Regions from separate parts of the Streptomyces sp. R33 genome, predicted to be linked through region 2. Evidence: riboswitches for the same ligand, from Rfam matches in the RefSeq annotation. Region 2 holds a riboswitch; the other holds the start of a gene.

Region 1 (7,347 bases), 3.9 Mb from region 2:
GTTTCGGTGAACCATCAACCTCAAGTTCGGGTGGAGGGTTTGCCCCCGACCCGTATGCCACCAATGCCTCCGCGGGGCAGCCGCGGCGCGAGGAGCCGTCCATGTCGGCCGAGCAGGTTTGCAGCAGGTGCGGACACCGCAGCGATGCGGCCAGCCGGTTCTGCTCCAACTGCGGCGCGCCGCTGCGGGCGGGTCTGACGCCGGAGCGTGCCTCGGAGACCACGTCCACCATCTCGATCTCGGGCCTCGAGGCCTACGAGGCCGAGGTGTCGGGACAACAGCACGTGTCGTCCTCGCTGTCCCCCGAGGCCCAGGCCGCGGTGGAAGCTCTGCCTCCGGGTTCCGCCCTGCTGATCGTGCGGCGCGGCCCCAACTCCGGCAGCCGCTTCCTGCTGGACGGTGAGCTGACCACGGCGGGCCGGCACCCGCAGAGCGACATCTTCCTGGACGACGTCACGGTCTCCCGGCGGCATGTCGAGTTCCGCAGGAGCCAGGACGGCGGCTTCACCGTCGCCGACGTGGGCAGCCTCAACGGCACGTACGTCAACCGTGAGCCGATCGACTCGGTCGCCCTGCACAACGGCGACGAGGTGCAGATCGGCAAGTACCGGCTGGTCTTCTACGCGAGCCTGCGGGGCGTCTGACGCCCCCTGGGCTCCGCCTGGGGGGACCCCCACCCCGGACTCGGCCCGGGGATCCCCAGAGGGAAGGTCCCATGCTGCGTACCCCGACCGGCGGTGCCCCGAAGAGCGGCACCGCCGGCATGGCCGGCTCGGCCGGGCGGCTGGTGAGCATCGGCACGGTGCTCACCATGCTGCGCGACGAGTTCCCCGAAGTCACGATCTCGAAGATTCGTTTCCTGGAGGCGGAGGGGCTCGTCGAGCCCAGGCGCACACCTTCCGGATACCGCAAGTTCAGCACGGAGGACGTCGAGCGGCTGGCCCGCATCCTGCGGCTGCAGCGGGACCACTACCTGCCGTTGAAGGTCATCCGCGAACAGCTGGACGCGCTCGCCCGCGGCGAGCAGATCCGCATCCCGTCGCCCACCGCGCACGGGGATTGCGTCGATCCGGCAGGACCTTCCGCCGTCTACGGCGAGGTCGGCCGGGAGCGGCCCATCGCGGCCCGGGTGGGCCGGGCCGAGCTGATGGCCGCGGCCGAGGTGGACGAGGCGCAGCTCGCCGAATGGGAGTCGTACGGGCTGATCGGCGAGGCTCCGGGCGGCGGATTCGACGCCGAGGCGGTCACGGTGGCCCGCCTGGTGGCGGATCTGGGCCGGTTCGGGCTGGAGCCCCGGCACCTGCGGGCCATGAAGGCCGCCGCCGACCGGGAGGCGGGCCTGGTGGAGCAGGTCGTTGCACCACTGCGCCGGCACCGCAACCCGCAGACCAGGGCGCATGCCGAGGCCACCATGAAAGAGCTCGCGGGACTCTCCGTAAGGCTCCATGAGGCCTTGGTACAGACGGCTCTCGGGGTCCGTCTGCACTGACCCGGGGATCTTCGAGGGGGGCCCGACTACCCAAACCTGCCGGGCAGGTCCTAGGGTTGCTGTGTGAACGAGCTCGACGTTGTGGGTGTCCGGGTGGAAATGCCCTCCAACCAACCGATCGTGCTCCTGCGTGAAGTGGGAGGCGACCGGTACCTCCCCATCTGGATCGGACCAGGGGAGGCGACCGCCATTGCCTTCGCGCAGCAGGGCATGGCCCCTGCCCGGCCGCTGACGCACGACCTGTTCAAGGACGTGCTGGAGGCGATCGGCGAGGAGCTCACCGAGGTCCGGATCACGGATCTGCGGGAGGGCGTCTTTTACGCGGAGCTCGTCTTCGCCAGCGGGGTGGAGGTGAGCGCGCGGCCCTCCGACGCCATAGCGCTGGCCCTGCGTACGGGGACGCCGATCTACGGCAGTGACGGCGTGCTGGACGACGCCGGAATCGCCATTCCGGACGAGCAGGAGGACGAGGTGGAGAAGTTCCGCGAGTTCCTCGACCAGATCTCTCCGGAGGACTTCGGCACCGGGCCGCAGTGATCCGTCGGCCGCGCCGTCCACGGGGAGTGACAGCCCATTCGGTTAGCCTTTCCCCGATATGGGGCACGGGAAACCACTCTCAGGGTGATTATCACTCGGCGTGCCGAGTGTGGCGATCGTTGACGCACCCCTGGTGACTGCCTACCTTCGAGGGGGCAGGTCAAGGACGGAGGGTCGGCGTGAGAGTCACGGGCGACGGTACGACCGGGGGCATCCCCGTGCGGAGTGACGGTGGGCCGTACCCGCTCCACGGCAGCGCGGCAGGTTCCGCGCGCCGTCAGCCGGAGGCGGCGTCGGTCGCAGCGGCCGGCGCGGACCCGGCACCCGAACAGGTCGGCTACCGGGGTCCGACGGCGTGCGCCGCGGCGGGCATCACGTACCGGCAGCTCGACTACTGGGCGCGGACCGGGCTGGTGGAGCCGACGGTGCGCCCCGCGTACGGTTCGGGCACGCAGCGCCTGTACAGCTTCCGGGACGTGGTCGTCCTCAAGATCGTCAAGCGCTTCCTGGACACCGGTGTGGCGCTGCAGAACATCCGGACCGCCGTCCAGCACCTGCGGGACCGCGGTTTCGCGGACCTCGAGCGCATGACGCTGATGAGCGACGGCGCCACCGTGTACGAGTGCACCTCGCCGGACCAGGTCGTGAGCCTGCTCCAGGGCGGGCAGGGCGTCTTCGGCATCGCCGTCGGCGTGGTCTGGCGCGATGTCGAGAACGCACTGTCGCAACTGCACGGCGAGCGGGTCGACACCGGCGAGACGGTGGTCGGCCACAACCCGACGGACGAGCTGGCCGCACGGCGCAACCGGGCCGGTTGAGAGCGGTCCCGGGCCCGGTCGCGCAGGCGCCGGGCCCGGCCCGGGCCGATTGTCAGTGGCGTAGGGCAGCATCGGGGCTGTGAGAGCCGCGCCGACCATCCTGCATCTGGACATGGACGCCTTCTACGCATCCGTGGAGCAGGCATCGAAGCCGAGCCTGCGCGGCAAGGCCGTGATCGTCGGCGGGCTCGGGCCGCGCGGGGTGGTCGCCACCGCCTCCTACGAGGCCCGCCGCTTCGGCGTGCACTCGGCGATGCCGATGGCCCAGGCGCGGCGGCTCTGCCCGAACGGCGCCTACCTGATCCCGCGCTTCAGCCTGTACCGGGCGGTCAGCGACGTCGTCATGGCGCTGCTGCGGCAGCTGTCGCCGCTCGTGGAGCCGCTGAGCCTCGACGAGGCCTTCGTGGACCTGGAGGCGGGCGGAACCGCCTTCGACGCGGAATCCGCCCTGGAGACGGGTCAGCGGCTGCGGGCGGACATCCTGGCGGCGACCGGGCTCAGTGCCTCGGTGGGGCTGGCGGGGTCGAAGATGCTGGCGAAGGTGGCCTCGGAGGAGGCCAAGCCGGACGGGCTGCTGCTGATCGAGCCGGGGACGGAGAGGGCCCTGCTCGCGCCGATGTCGGTACGGACCCTGCCGGGGGTGGGGCCGGCCACCGGCGAGCACCTGCGGCGGGCCGGGATCACCACTGTGGGGGACCTGGCCGAGGCCGGCGAGGACGAGCTGGTCCGGATGGTCGGGCGTGCACACGGGGTCGGGCTGTACCGGATGGCGCTGGGGCTGGACGACCGGGCGGTGGTCGCCGAGCGCGACGCGAAGTCCGTGTCGGTCGAGGACACCTTCGACGTGGACCTGCACGACCGGGTGCGGATCCGCAACGAGGTGCAGAGGCTCGCAGACCGGTGCGTGCACCGGCTGCGGGAGTCGGGGCACTCCGGGCGCACGATCGTGCTGAAGGTGCGGCGGTACGACTTCTCGACCCTGACGCGCTCCGAGACGCTGCGGGGGCCCACCGACGACCCCGCGGTGGTGCGGGAGGCCGCGGCGCGGCTCCTGGAGGCGGTGGACACCACGGGCGGGGTGCGGCTGCTGGGCGTCGGCGTGACCGGGCTGGCGGACTACACCCAGGAGGACCTGTTCGCGCAGTCCATGGCCGCGGAGGCCGCTGCGGAGGCTGCCACGGCCGGCGGGGGCGGGGGCCCGGCAGCCGAGCCGGACGGGGCTGCGGAGGCCGGAGGGACGGGAGGGGCGGGCGGGTCTGGTGGCCCGGCAGAGCCGACGGGGTCCACAGGGCCTGGCGGGCCCGCAGAGGCCCCTGAGGGCACGGGGGCGGCCGGGGAGGCCGGGCCCGCCCGGGAACGCCGCTGGGCGGCGGGGAGCGACGTACAGCACGCCGTGTACGGGCCGGGGTGGGTGCAGGGCAGCGGGGTCGGGAGGGTGACCGTGCGGTTCGAGCGGCCCGGATCGCCACCGGGCCGGGTGCGCACCTTCCGGGTGGACGACCCCGAGCTGGAGCCGTCCGATCCGCTGCCCCTCGTGGGCGACCCGGCGGTGGGCGAACCCGTACCGGAAGAGGGCTAGGGGGTGTCGTCGCCGTTCGCCAGGCGGCCGAAGTCGCGCTGGATGTCCGAGGGGAGGGAGACGTCCAGTCCGTAGTGGTGGTAGAGCTGCAGCTCCTGTTCGGGGGAGAGGTGGCGGCCGACGCCGAAGTCAGGGGCGTCCTTGATGAGGGAGCGTTCGAAGGGGACCCGCAGGGTGTCGTCGACCACCTCGCTCGGTTCCAGCGGGACGAACGCGTCCCGGCTGAACAGGCCCGTCCGTACGGCGGCCCACTCGGGCACGCCTGTGGCATCGTCGAGGTAGACCTCGTCGACGGTGCCGATCTTGGTTCCGTTGCGGTCGAACGCCTTGCGGCCGATCAGGCTGCGCGGATCGATGTCGGTCTGCACGGTCCCTCCAAATGGTCGCAACTCCTCCGTAACGACTACAAAAGTGCATTTCCGCAGTGGGGGCCACTCGAGGGAGGTCCCGGAACCTCGCTGGTAGGCTGGGTGACGGCTGTTGACCCTGTGCGGGAGAGTCCTCCGAGTGAGCATGACGGAGGCGCCGAAGGAGCAAATCCTCCCCGGAATCTCTCAGGCATACGTACCGCACGTGACGAGGCCACTCTGGAAAGCAGGGGCAGGTACCGGGTGCGCAGCGCCGGTTCCTCTCCTCACCGACGGTGAAAGCCGGAATCCGCGGGCCATCCCCGCGACTCCGGTGAAGCTCTCAGGTTGAGATGACAGAGGGGGAGGCCGTCCGGGTGCCCGCGCCGTGGTGCCCCTCGCAGGTCGTACGACCCAGGAGGCCTCCGTACATGACCGCCAACCGCATTCCGCTCTCCCAGCTGGAGCGAGGCATCCCCTTCGAGCAGCGCCACATCGGCCCGGATGCCGAGGCGCAGGCGAAGATGCTCGCCCACGTGGGCTACGGCTCGCTGGACGAACTGACCGCCGCCGCGGTACCGGATGTGATCAAGAGCGCCGAGGCGCTTGACCTGCCCGAGGCGCTGACCGAGGCCGAGGTGCTGGCCGAGCTGCGTTCGCTCGCCGATCGCAACCAGGTCCTGACGCCGATGATCGGTCTCGGGTACTACGGGACCTTCACGCCGCCGGTGATCCTGCGCAACGTCATGGAGAACCCGGCCTGGTACACGGCGTACACGCCCTACCAGCCCGAGATCTCGCAGGGCCGCCTCGAGGCGCTGCTCAACTTCCAGACCGTCGTCGCCGACCTCACCGGCCTGCCGACCTCCGGCGCGTCGCTGCTCGACGAGGGCACCGCGGCCGCCGAGGCCATGACGCTGGCCCGCCGCGTGGGCAAGTCCAAGGGGAACGTCTTCCTCGTCGACGCCGACGCTCTGCCGCAGACCATCGCCGTGATCGAGACCCGCGCCGAGCCGATCGGCATCGAGGTCGTCGTCGCCGACCTGTCCGAGGGCATCCCGGCCGAGGTCGCCGAGCGCGGCGTCTACGGCGTGCTCCTCCAGTACCCCGGCGCCTCCGGTGCCGTCCGGGACATCAAGCCGGTCATCGACCAGGCGCACGGGCTCGGCGCGATCGTCGCCGTCGCCGCCGACCTGCTCGCCCTGACCCTGCTGACCTCGCCGGGCGCGCTCGGCGCGGACATCGCCGTCGGCACCACCCAGCGCTTCGGCGTCCCGATGGGCTTCGGCGGCCCGCACGCCGGCTACATGGCCGTCCAGGACAAGCACGCCCGCTCGCTGCCGGGCCGCCTCGTCGGCGTCTCCGTGGACGCGGACGGCAACAAGGCCTACCGCCTGGCGCTGCAGACCCGTGAGCAGCACATCCGCCGTGAGAAGGCCACCAGCAACATCTGCACCGCGCAGGTGCTGCTCGCCGTCATGGCCGGCATGTACGCCGTCTACCACGGCCCGGACGGCCTGCGGACGATCGCCCGCCGTACGCACCGCTACGCGGCCCTGATCGCGGCCGGTCTGACGGCCGGCGGGGTCGAGCTCGTGCACGGCTCGTACTTCGACACCCTGACCGCCCGGGTGCCCGGCAAGGCCGCCCAGGTCGTCGCCGCGGCCCGTGAGGGCGGGGTCAACCTGTTCCAGGTCGACGCCGACCACGTCTCCCTCTCCTGCGACGAGACGACCCTGCGCGCCGGCGTCGAGGCCGTCTGGGCCGCCTTCGGCGTGAGCGCCGACATCGAGGCCCTCGACGAGACCACCGCCGACGCCCTGCCCGAGGGCCTGCTGCGCTCGGACGACTACCTGGCGCACCCGGTCTTCCACCAGCACCGCAGCGAGACCGCGATGCTGCGCTACCTGCGCAAGCTGGCGGACAAGGACTACGCGCTGGACCGGGGCATGATCCCGCTGGGCTCCTGCACCATGAAGCTCAACGCGACCACCGAGATGGAGTCGGTCACCTGGCCGGAATTCGGCCAGCTGCACCCGTTCGCCCCCGTCGAGCAGGCCGAGGGGTACCTCACGCTCATCTCCGAGCTGGAGGAACGTCTCTGCGAGGTCACCGGCTACGACAAGGTCTCCATCCAGCCGAACGCCGGCTCCCAGGGTGAGCTCGCCGGCCTGCTGGCCGTCCGGGCCTACCACCGGGCGAACGGCGACGAGCAGCGCACCGTCTGCCTCATCCCGTCCTCTGCGCACGGCACCAACGCCGCCAGCGCCGTGATGGCCGGGATGAAGGTGGTCGTCGTCAAGACCGCCGACGACGGCGAGGTGGACGCGGACGACCTGCGCGCCAAGATCGAGCAGTACCGCGACGAGCTCGCGGTGCTGATGATCACGTACCCCTCGACGCACGGTGTGTTCGAGGAGCACGTCGCCGACATCTGCGCCCAGGTGCATGACGCCGGCGGCCAGGTCTACGTGGACGGCGCCAACCTGAACGCCCTGGTGGGCCTGGCCAAGCCGGGTCACTTCGGCGGCGACGTCTCGCACCTGAACCTGCACAAGACCTTCTGCATCCCGCACG
Region 2 (7,347 bases):
GAGCTTGGCGTACTCGTCGGCGGAGAGCAGGTCGGCCGGCTCCTCCGCGACGCGCACCTTGAACAGCCAGCCGCCCTCGAACGGGGCGCTGTTCACGAGCGCCGGGTCGTCCACGACGTCCTGGTTGGCCTCGACGACCTCACCGGTGACGGGGGAGTACAGGTCGCTGACGGACTTGGTCGACTCCAGCTCGCCGCAGGTCTCGCCCGCGGTCACCGTGTCGCCGACCTCGGGGAGCTGGGCGTAGACGACGTCACCGAGCGCGTTGGCCGCGAACTCCGTGATGCCGACCGTCGCGACGCCGTCCTCGGCGGTCGACAGCCACTCGTGCTCCTTGCTGTAACGCAGCTGCTGGGGGTTGCTCATGACCTGATTCTCCTGGATGCGGGGGAGTGGATACGAACAGTGGTCTTGCGTGCTGAGACGGCCGGTACGGCGCCCGTACGACGCGCTCACGGCGTCGACGGGGAGCCGGTACGGGTACGGGCGCTACTTCTGCCGCTTGTAGAACGGCAGGGCCACGACCTCGTACGGCTCATGCGTACCGCGAATGTCCACGCCGACGCCGGAGGTGCCGGGCGCGGCGTGCGCCGCGTCCACGTACGCCATCGCGATCGGCTTGCCCAGCGTCGGGGACGGGGCACCCGACGTGACCTCGCCGATGACCTGCCCGCCGGCCACGACGGGGAAGCCGGCGCGCGGGACGCGGCGGCCCTCGGCGATCAGGCCGACCAGCTTGCGCGGCGGGTTCGTGGCGGCGCGCTCGGCGGCGGCCTCCAGGGCGGCGCGGCCCACGAACTCGCCCTCCTTCTCGAACTTCACGACCCGGCCCAGCCCCGCGTCGAACGGGGTGAGGGAGGTGGTCAGCTCGTGCCCGTACAGCGGCATGCCCGCCTCCAGGCGCAGGGTGTCCCGGCAGGACAGGCCCGCCGGGACCAGGCCGACGCCCTCGCCGGCCTTGGTCAGCGCCTGCCACAGCTCGACGGCGTGCTCGGGGGCGACGAACAGCTCGAAGCCGTCCTCGCCCGTGTAGCCCGTACGCGCGATCAGCGCGGGCACGCCCGCGACGGTGCCCGGCAGGCCGGCGTAGTACTTCAGGCCGTCCAGGTCGGCGTCCGTGAGGGAGGCGAGGATGCCGGGGGACTCCGGGCCCTGGACGGCGATCAGCGCGTACGCGTCGCGGTCGTCGCGGACCTCGGTGTCGAACCCGGCGGCGCGCTCGGTCAGGGCGTCCAGGACGACCTGGGCGTTGGAGGCGTTCGCGACGACCATGTACTCGGTCTCGCCCAGGCGGTAGACGATCAGGTCGTCGACGATCCCGCCGTCCTCCTGGCAGATGTGCGTGTAGCGGGCGCGGCCGACGCCGACGGTGGAGATGTTGCCGACCAGCGCGTAGTCCAGGGCCTTGACGGCCTCCGGGCCGGTCAGCGTGATCTCGCCCATGTGGGACAGGTCGAACAGACCGGCCTTGGTGCGGACGGCGTTGTGCTCGTCGCGCTCACTGGCGTACCGCAGGGGCATGTCCCAGCCCGCGAAATCGGTCATGGTCGCACCGAGCGAACGGTGCAGCGCATCGAGGGCGGTCAGGCGGGGGGCAGTGCTCATGGGTGTGGCTCCCGGGTCCCAGGGCATGACATGACGAGGACGATCCTCCCCATCTGTCATCGGAACCTGAGAGGTTCGCCGAGAGTTCCCGGTCGGACCCGGGGAACCTCGACTTGCACCTTGGGTGGAGCGCACGCGGATGCCGTCGTGAGGGACGGCGGCGCGGCTCGCTTTTCAGATCTGCCTCATCCACGCGGTACGGGGCCTGAGAGATTCAAGGGAGGAACTTGCTCCTTCGGCGCCCGGGCACGGCCTCACGGCCTGCCGGGACTCTCCCGCGCGGATTCAAGCGGCCGGTATGCAGTTGGTCCAGATGGCGCACATCATTGCACGCCGTCCGGGTGATCGGGCGGTCGGGCCCGAAAGAACGTACGGACCGGTCAGGTGCCCGGAAGCTCAGGCCGGAACCGGGCGGTGCCGGATTACCGTCTCTTTACACTCAGTGGGCATGAGGGGCCCTGCGGGCCCGATGGGGGAAGGCGATCACTGTGCGGAGATTCGGAGTGCTGGCGGCGACCGGGACGGGAGCCGTGGAGGGAGTGCCGGCGGCGCGGCGGGCGCGCTCCGCCGGCGGTCCCGTACGCGACCTGCGCGGCCGGGGGCCGCACGGACCGCAGTGGCTCGGCTTCGCCGAAGGGGACATCGTCGTGGTGTCCGGCCTGCCCGGCGGCGGCAAGAGCACGCTGATCAAGCGGGCGGTGCAGGGTGGCGGCATCGACTCCCAGGACGTGCGCGAGCGCTGGGAGCGGCGGATGCCGCGGGCGCTGCCGTACGCGGTCTACCGGCCGCTGGTCCGCTTCGCGCACTACTGGGGGCTGTGGCGGACGCTGCGTTCCGGGGCCTCCGCGGTGGTGCACGACTGCGGGACGCAGAGCTGGGTGCGGAGCCTGCTGGCCGCGGCCGCACGGCGGCGGGGCCGGGCGCTGCACCTGCTGCTGCTGGACACCACCCCCGAGGAGGCCCTGTCCGGGCAGGCGGCGCGGGGGCGGGGGGTGTCGGCGTACGCCTTCGCCCGCCATCGGGGCGCGGTGGCCCGGCTGCTGCGCGAAGCGGAATCGGGCCGCCTCCCCGCGGGCTGCACGTCGGCGGTCCTCCTGGACCGCGGCTCGGCCGCGTCCGTGACCCGCATAGCGTTCCGGCAGGACTCGGCATAGCCCCCGGAAGAGGGCGGGGCGCGAGCCGTTAACCTCGGGCCGACAGCGTGGGGCGAAATCAACGGAGGCGTACATGCAGGGCGGCGGCTGGCCGGACAACGAGCTGGAGCAGGTGCTCGGGGCGGCGCTCGGGCAGGCGGACGCCGGGGCCCGGATCGTCGAGGTGCTCGGCCGGAGCCTGCTCTGGGTGCCCCTGCCCGGCGGTGGCGGCCCGGACGCGGCCGGCCTCGTGCTCCCCACCATGGAGATCGCCGGGGCCGCGTACGTCCCCGTCTACAGCTCCGAGGCCCAGTTCCGCGCCTGCGCCGGACCCGCCATGGACTTCGCCGTCGCCCCGGCCGTCGAGTTCGCCCGGGGGCTGCCCCCGCAGCTCGGCATCGCCGTGAACCCCGAGGGCGCCGTCGGCGTCCCGCTGCCCCCGCCCGCCGTTGCGGAGCTCTGCCGCATCGGCCGGACCCCGCTCGACGGCCCCGCCACCGGCGGCCGCGTCCGGCTCTACGAGCCCGACTGGCAGGAAGACCCGGTGGACTTCCTGACCGCCGCCGCCGAGGAGTTCCGCGCGACCGGCGTGGTCGCCGCCGCCCACCGCTGCCTCGCCAGCGTCGAGGGCGGGGACCCGGAGCTCTACATCGGCGTCCGGCTGCTGGGATGGGAGCCCGAGATGCGGAACGCCCCGATGGACGCCCTCGGCCGGGCCCTGACCCGGGTACCGCCGCCCTGGCCCGTGCAGTTGATCCTCCTGGACGCCGCGCAGGACCCGGTGGTCGACTTCATCGTTACGCGCGTACGCCCCTTCTACCTGCCGTAGGGCCGCTTAAGCTGGGTGCGGATACGGGTGGGACGACGGGCAGACGAAGAAGGAGTACCGGGTGAGTGCGTCAGGCACGGCCGCGGCCGGGCAGCTCGAGCACATGTTGCGCCAGGTGACTCCCGGGCGCTACGAGAGCTACGAGTCGCTTCTGCACGCCCTCGCCGAGGGCCGCCTGTGGATGCTGCTCTGGCAGGGGCAGCCGGGCTCCCCGGACGCCCAGTACGGCGGCATGGAGGTCGAGGGCCTCGGGTACGCGCCGTGCGTGACCTCCCCCCAGGAACTGGCCGCCAGCGGCTGGAGCCGGGGCTACGAGGTGGTCACCGGCCGGGACATCGCCCGCGCCCTCTACCCGGACCGCTGGGGCCTGTGGCTCAACCCGCACGCCCAGGGCGGCGGCCTCGGCATCCCCTGGGCCGACCTGCGCCGGATCGCCACCGGTCTCGACCGGATGCCGGCCGGCCCGCTGCGGCTGTCCGAGCCCGCCCTGGAGCTCCCGCAGTTCTACGGGCTGCTGACCCAGCACGCGCACCGCACCCCCGCCGTCCGCTCGCTGCGCCGCGCCTGGGTGCAGCCCTCGCTGGGCTCGCCCTACCTCGCGGTCGGGCTCGACCTGTACGACGCCTCCGGGCCCGCGCTGGAATCCGTACGGGAGATGATGCGCCAGTCGGTCGGCGCGGTCCCCGAGGGCGTGCCGGTGTGCACGGTGGCGCTGGCGGACGAGCACGATCCCGTCGCGATGTGGCTGCGCGCCCAGAGCCGCCCTTTCTACGACCGCGAGGGCCAGGCCCCCGCGTACTGACCCGGGGCTGCCCGCCGGGGTCTGCCCGGCCACTGAGACAGCCGTGTCCGGAAGACCTGAGGCCGCAGGGAACCACCGTTCCCTGCGGCCTTCGGCTTGTCCGGATTTCATCGCTGTTGTGGAGCCAAAACGCATGCTCCTACCGCGAGTTGGGCGCCATGTCCGATTGCGTACCGAACGGACGGTCTTGATCCGCTCAGGCGAGAGCGAAGTCCGGATAACGGGAACTCGACCCTCACATCACGGTTGCGCATCCATTCATCTGCGGGTCTGGCGGCTGATCGCAGCGCCGATGAAGACTCCCCACCCAAGAGCCGGTCAGTCCTTCGAAGACCGGTTCCGTACATGAATTTTGCTTGTGGCTTTGCACAGCACTTCCTGCAGTTCTTGCACCTCAGCACGCGTCCTGCGTGTCACCACGCACTCCGAGCGCCACTCCGCACCAACGCCGCCACAGCGGCGGGCATGGGCCGGCAACCCGTCGGCCGAGAGGGGTCCCCACCACGATGACGGCACCACTGCATGACACGAGCGCGGAATCACCCGCACCCGTGTCCGTAGCCGACGTCCCTGCCAAGGCCATCGAAGGCCGCTCGCCCGGCCGCATCGCCTGGATGCGGCTCAAGCGCGACAAGGTCGCGCTGACCGGCGGCGTGGTCGTGATCTTCCTGATCCTGGTGGCGGTCTTCGCACCGCAGATCGTGAGCCTGCTGGGCCACCCGCCCAACGAGTTCCACGAGGACTTGATCGACCCGGACCTGGGCACACCGCTCGGATCCTTCGGCGGGATGAGCTCCGACTTCCTGCTCGGCGTCGAACCCACCAACGGCCGCGACGTGTTCAGCCGGATCGTCTACGGCGCCCGCATCTCCCTGGTCGTCGCCTTCCTGTCGGCCTTCGTGTCGGTCACCATAGGCAGCCTGCTCGGCGCCCTCGCCGGGTTCCTCGGCGGCTGGGTCGACGGCATCATCAGCCGTCTGATGGACCTGCTGCTGGCCTTCCCGCAGCTGCTGTTCACCATCGCCCTGGTCTCCGTCGTCCCCAACTCCCTCTGGGGGTTCGAGGGTTCGGGCGTACGGATGGGCGTACTGATCGTCGTCATCGGCTTCTTCGGCTGGCCGTACATCGGCCGTATCGTCCGGGGCCAGACGATCTCCCTGCGGGAGCGCGAGTACGTCGAGGCCGCCCGCAGCCTCGGGGCGGGCCGCGGCTACATCCTGATCAAGGAGCTGCTGCCCAATCTGGTCGCGCCGATCCTCGTCTACTCGACGCTGCTCATCCCGACCAACATCCTGACGGAGGCGGCCCTCAGCTTCCTCGGTGCCGGCGTCAAGCCGCCCACCGCCTCCTGGGGAAAGATGCTCTCCGACGCCATCCCCATCTACCAGGACGACCCCGCGTACATGGTGGTCCCGGGTATCACGATCTTCATCACCGTCCTGGCGTTCAACCTCTTCGGGGACGGGCTGCGTGACGCACTCGACCCCAAGGGCAGCTGAACCGCTTCATCGATTCACCCACCTATGGAGGTTGGACCAACGTGATCCGCAGAAAGCAGGCATTCGCGATCACCGCCGTGATCGCCGCCCTGTCCCTGACCGCCGCGTGCGGTGGCAGTGACGGCGACAAGAAGTCCGAGGGCAAGGGCGGCGGTGGCGCTGCCTTCAACGCCGCGACCACCGGCATGGTGAACCCCTCGGACGCCAAGGGCGGCGAGCTCAAGCTCTGGTCGCCGCAGGACGTCGACTACCTCGACCCGGCGCGTGCCTACTACGGCTTCGTGTGGGACATCCAGCGCCTCTACGTGCGCCAGCTGCTCGCGTACGACAGCAAGCCGGGCAAGGACGGCAGCAAGATCGTCCCGGACCTCGCCGAGGCCCTGCCGGTCCTGAGCAACGAGGGCAAGACGTACACCCTCAAGATCAAGGACGGCGTGAAGTTCGAGGACGGTACGCCGATCACCTCGAAGGACTTCAAGTACGGCATCGAGCGCGTCTTCGCGCAGGACGTGCTGTCCGGCGGTCCCACCTACCTGATCGACCTGCTCGACCAGGGCCAGAAGTACCCCGGTCCGTACAAGGACACCGACCCCAACAAGATGGGTCTGAAGTCCGTCGAGACGCCGGACGACAAGACGATCGTCTTCAACCTGGCGAGCGCCAACTCCGACTTCAGCTACCTGCTGGCCATGCCGTCCTCCTCGCCGGTCCCGGCGGCCAAGGACACGGGCGCCACGTACACCAACAAGCCGGTCTCCACCGGCCCGTACAAGGTCGAGAGCTTCACCGCGAGCAAGGGCGCGACCTTCGTCCGCAACGAGAACTGGGACCCGAAGACCGACACGATCCGCAAGGGTCTGCCGGACAAGGTCTCGTTCACGGTGACCACCAACCCGGACGACATGGACGCGCGTCTGCTGTCGGGCGACATCGACCTCGCCATCGACGGCACGGGCATGCAGCAGGCCGGCAAGAACAAGGTCCTCAAGGACGAGAACCTGAAGAAGAACGCGGACAACCCGTTCACGGGCTACATCCGCTACTTCGCCTTCCCGACCACGGTCGCGCCGTTCGACAACATCGAGTGCCGCAAGGCCGTCATCTACGCGGCCGACCCGAAGTCCCTGCAGACCGCCCGCGGCGGCCCGACCAGCGGTGACCTGGGCGCGAACATGCTGCCGCCCGGCATCCCCGGTTCGGACAAGAGCTACGACCCGTACAACCTGACCAAGGGCGAGCCGCAGGAGGCCAAGGCCAAGGAGGCCCTCAAGGCCTGTGGCAAGCCGGACGGGTTCGAGACCACCATCGCGGTGCGCAACAACCGCGCCCCCGAGGTGAAGACCGCCGAGTCCCTGCAGGCGTCGCTCGCCAAGGTCGGCATCAAGGTCACCATCGACCAGTACGACGGCAAGCTCTCCTCCTCCACGATCGGTTCGCCCGAGAACGTGAAGAAGAAGAACTACGGCATCATCGTGATGG

Evidence for each region. Region 2 has a riboswitch for glycine ahead of gcvT (glycine cleavage system aminomethyltransferase GcvT). Riboswitches for the same ligand answer to the same signal wherever they lie in the genome.
Region 1: linked by a shared signal. The riboswitch ahead of gcvP (aminomethyl-transferring glycine dehydrogenase) and the one ahead of gcvT (glycine cleavage system aminomethyltransferase GcvT) in region 2 are both predicted to bind glycine.

The regions. Positions count from the first base shown of each region.
Region 1 is NZ_CP165727.1:7,008,631-7,015,977, forward strand. It holds gene AB5J51_RS32245 (FHA domain-containing protein) at 1-644, shown strand, start outside; gene AB5J51_RS32250 (MerR family transcriptional regulator) at 716-1,489, shown strand; gene AB5J51_RS32255 (bifunctional nuclease family protein) at 1,553-2,026, shown strand; gene AB5J51_RS32260 (MerR family transcriptional regulator) at 2,206-2,844, shown strand; gene AB5J51_RS32265 (DNA polymerase IV) at 2,924-4,423, shown strand; gene AB5J51_RS32270 (PRC-barrel domain-containing protein) at 4,420-4,791, opposite strand; glycine riboswitch at 4,905-5,003, shown strand; gene gcvP (aminomethyl-transferring glycine dehydrogenase) at 5,202-7,347, shown strand, end outside.
Region 2 is NZ_CP165727.1:3,074,026-3,081,372, reverse strand. It holds gene gcvH (glycine cleavage system protein GcvH) at 1-366, opposite strand, end outside; gene gcvT (glycine cleavage system aminomethyltransferase GcvT) at 490-1,605, opposite strand; glycine riboswitch at 1,790-1,893, opposite strand; gene AB5J51_RS13820 (AAA family ATPase) at 2,088-2,759, shown strand; gene AB5J51_RS13815 (enhanced serine sensitivity protein SseB) at 2,833-3,567, shown strand; gene AB5J51_RS13810 (enhanced serine sensitivity protein SseB C-terminal domain-containing protein) at 3,629-4,369, shown strand; gene AB5J51_RS13805 (ABC transporter permease) at 4,876-5,868, shown strand; gene AB5J51_RS13800 (ABC transporter substrate-binding protein) at 5,910-7,347, shown strand, end outside.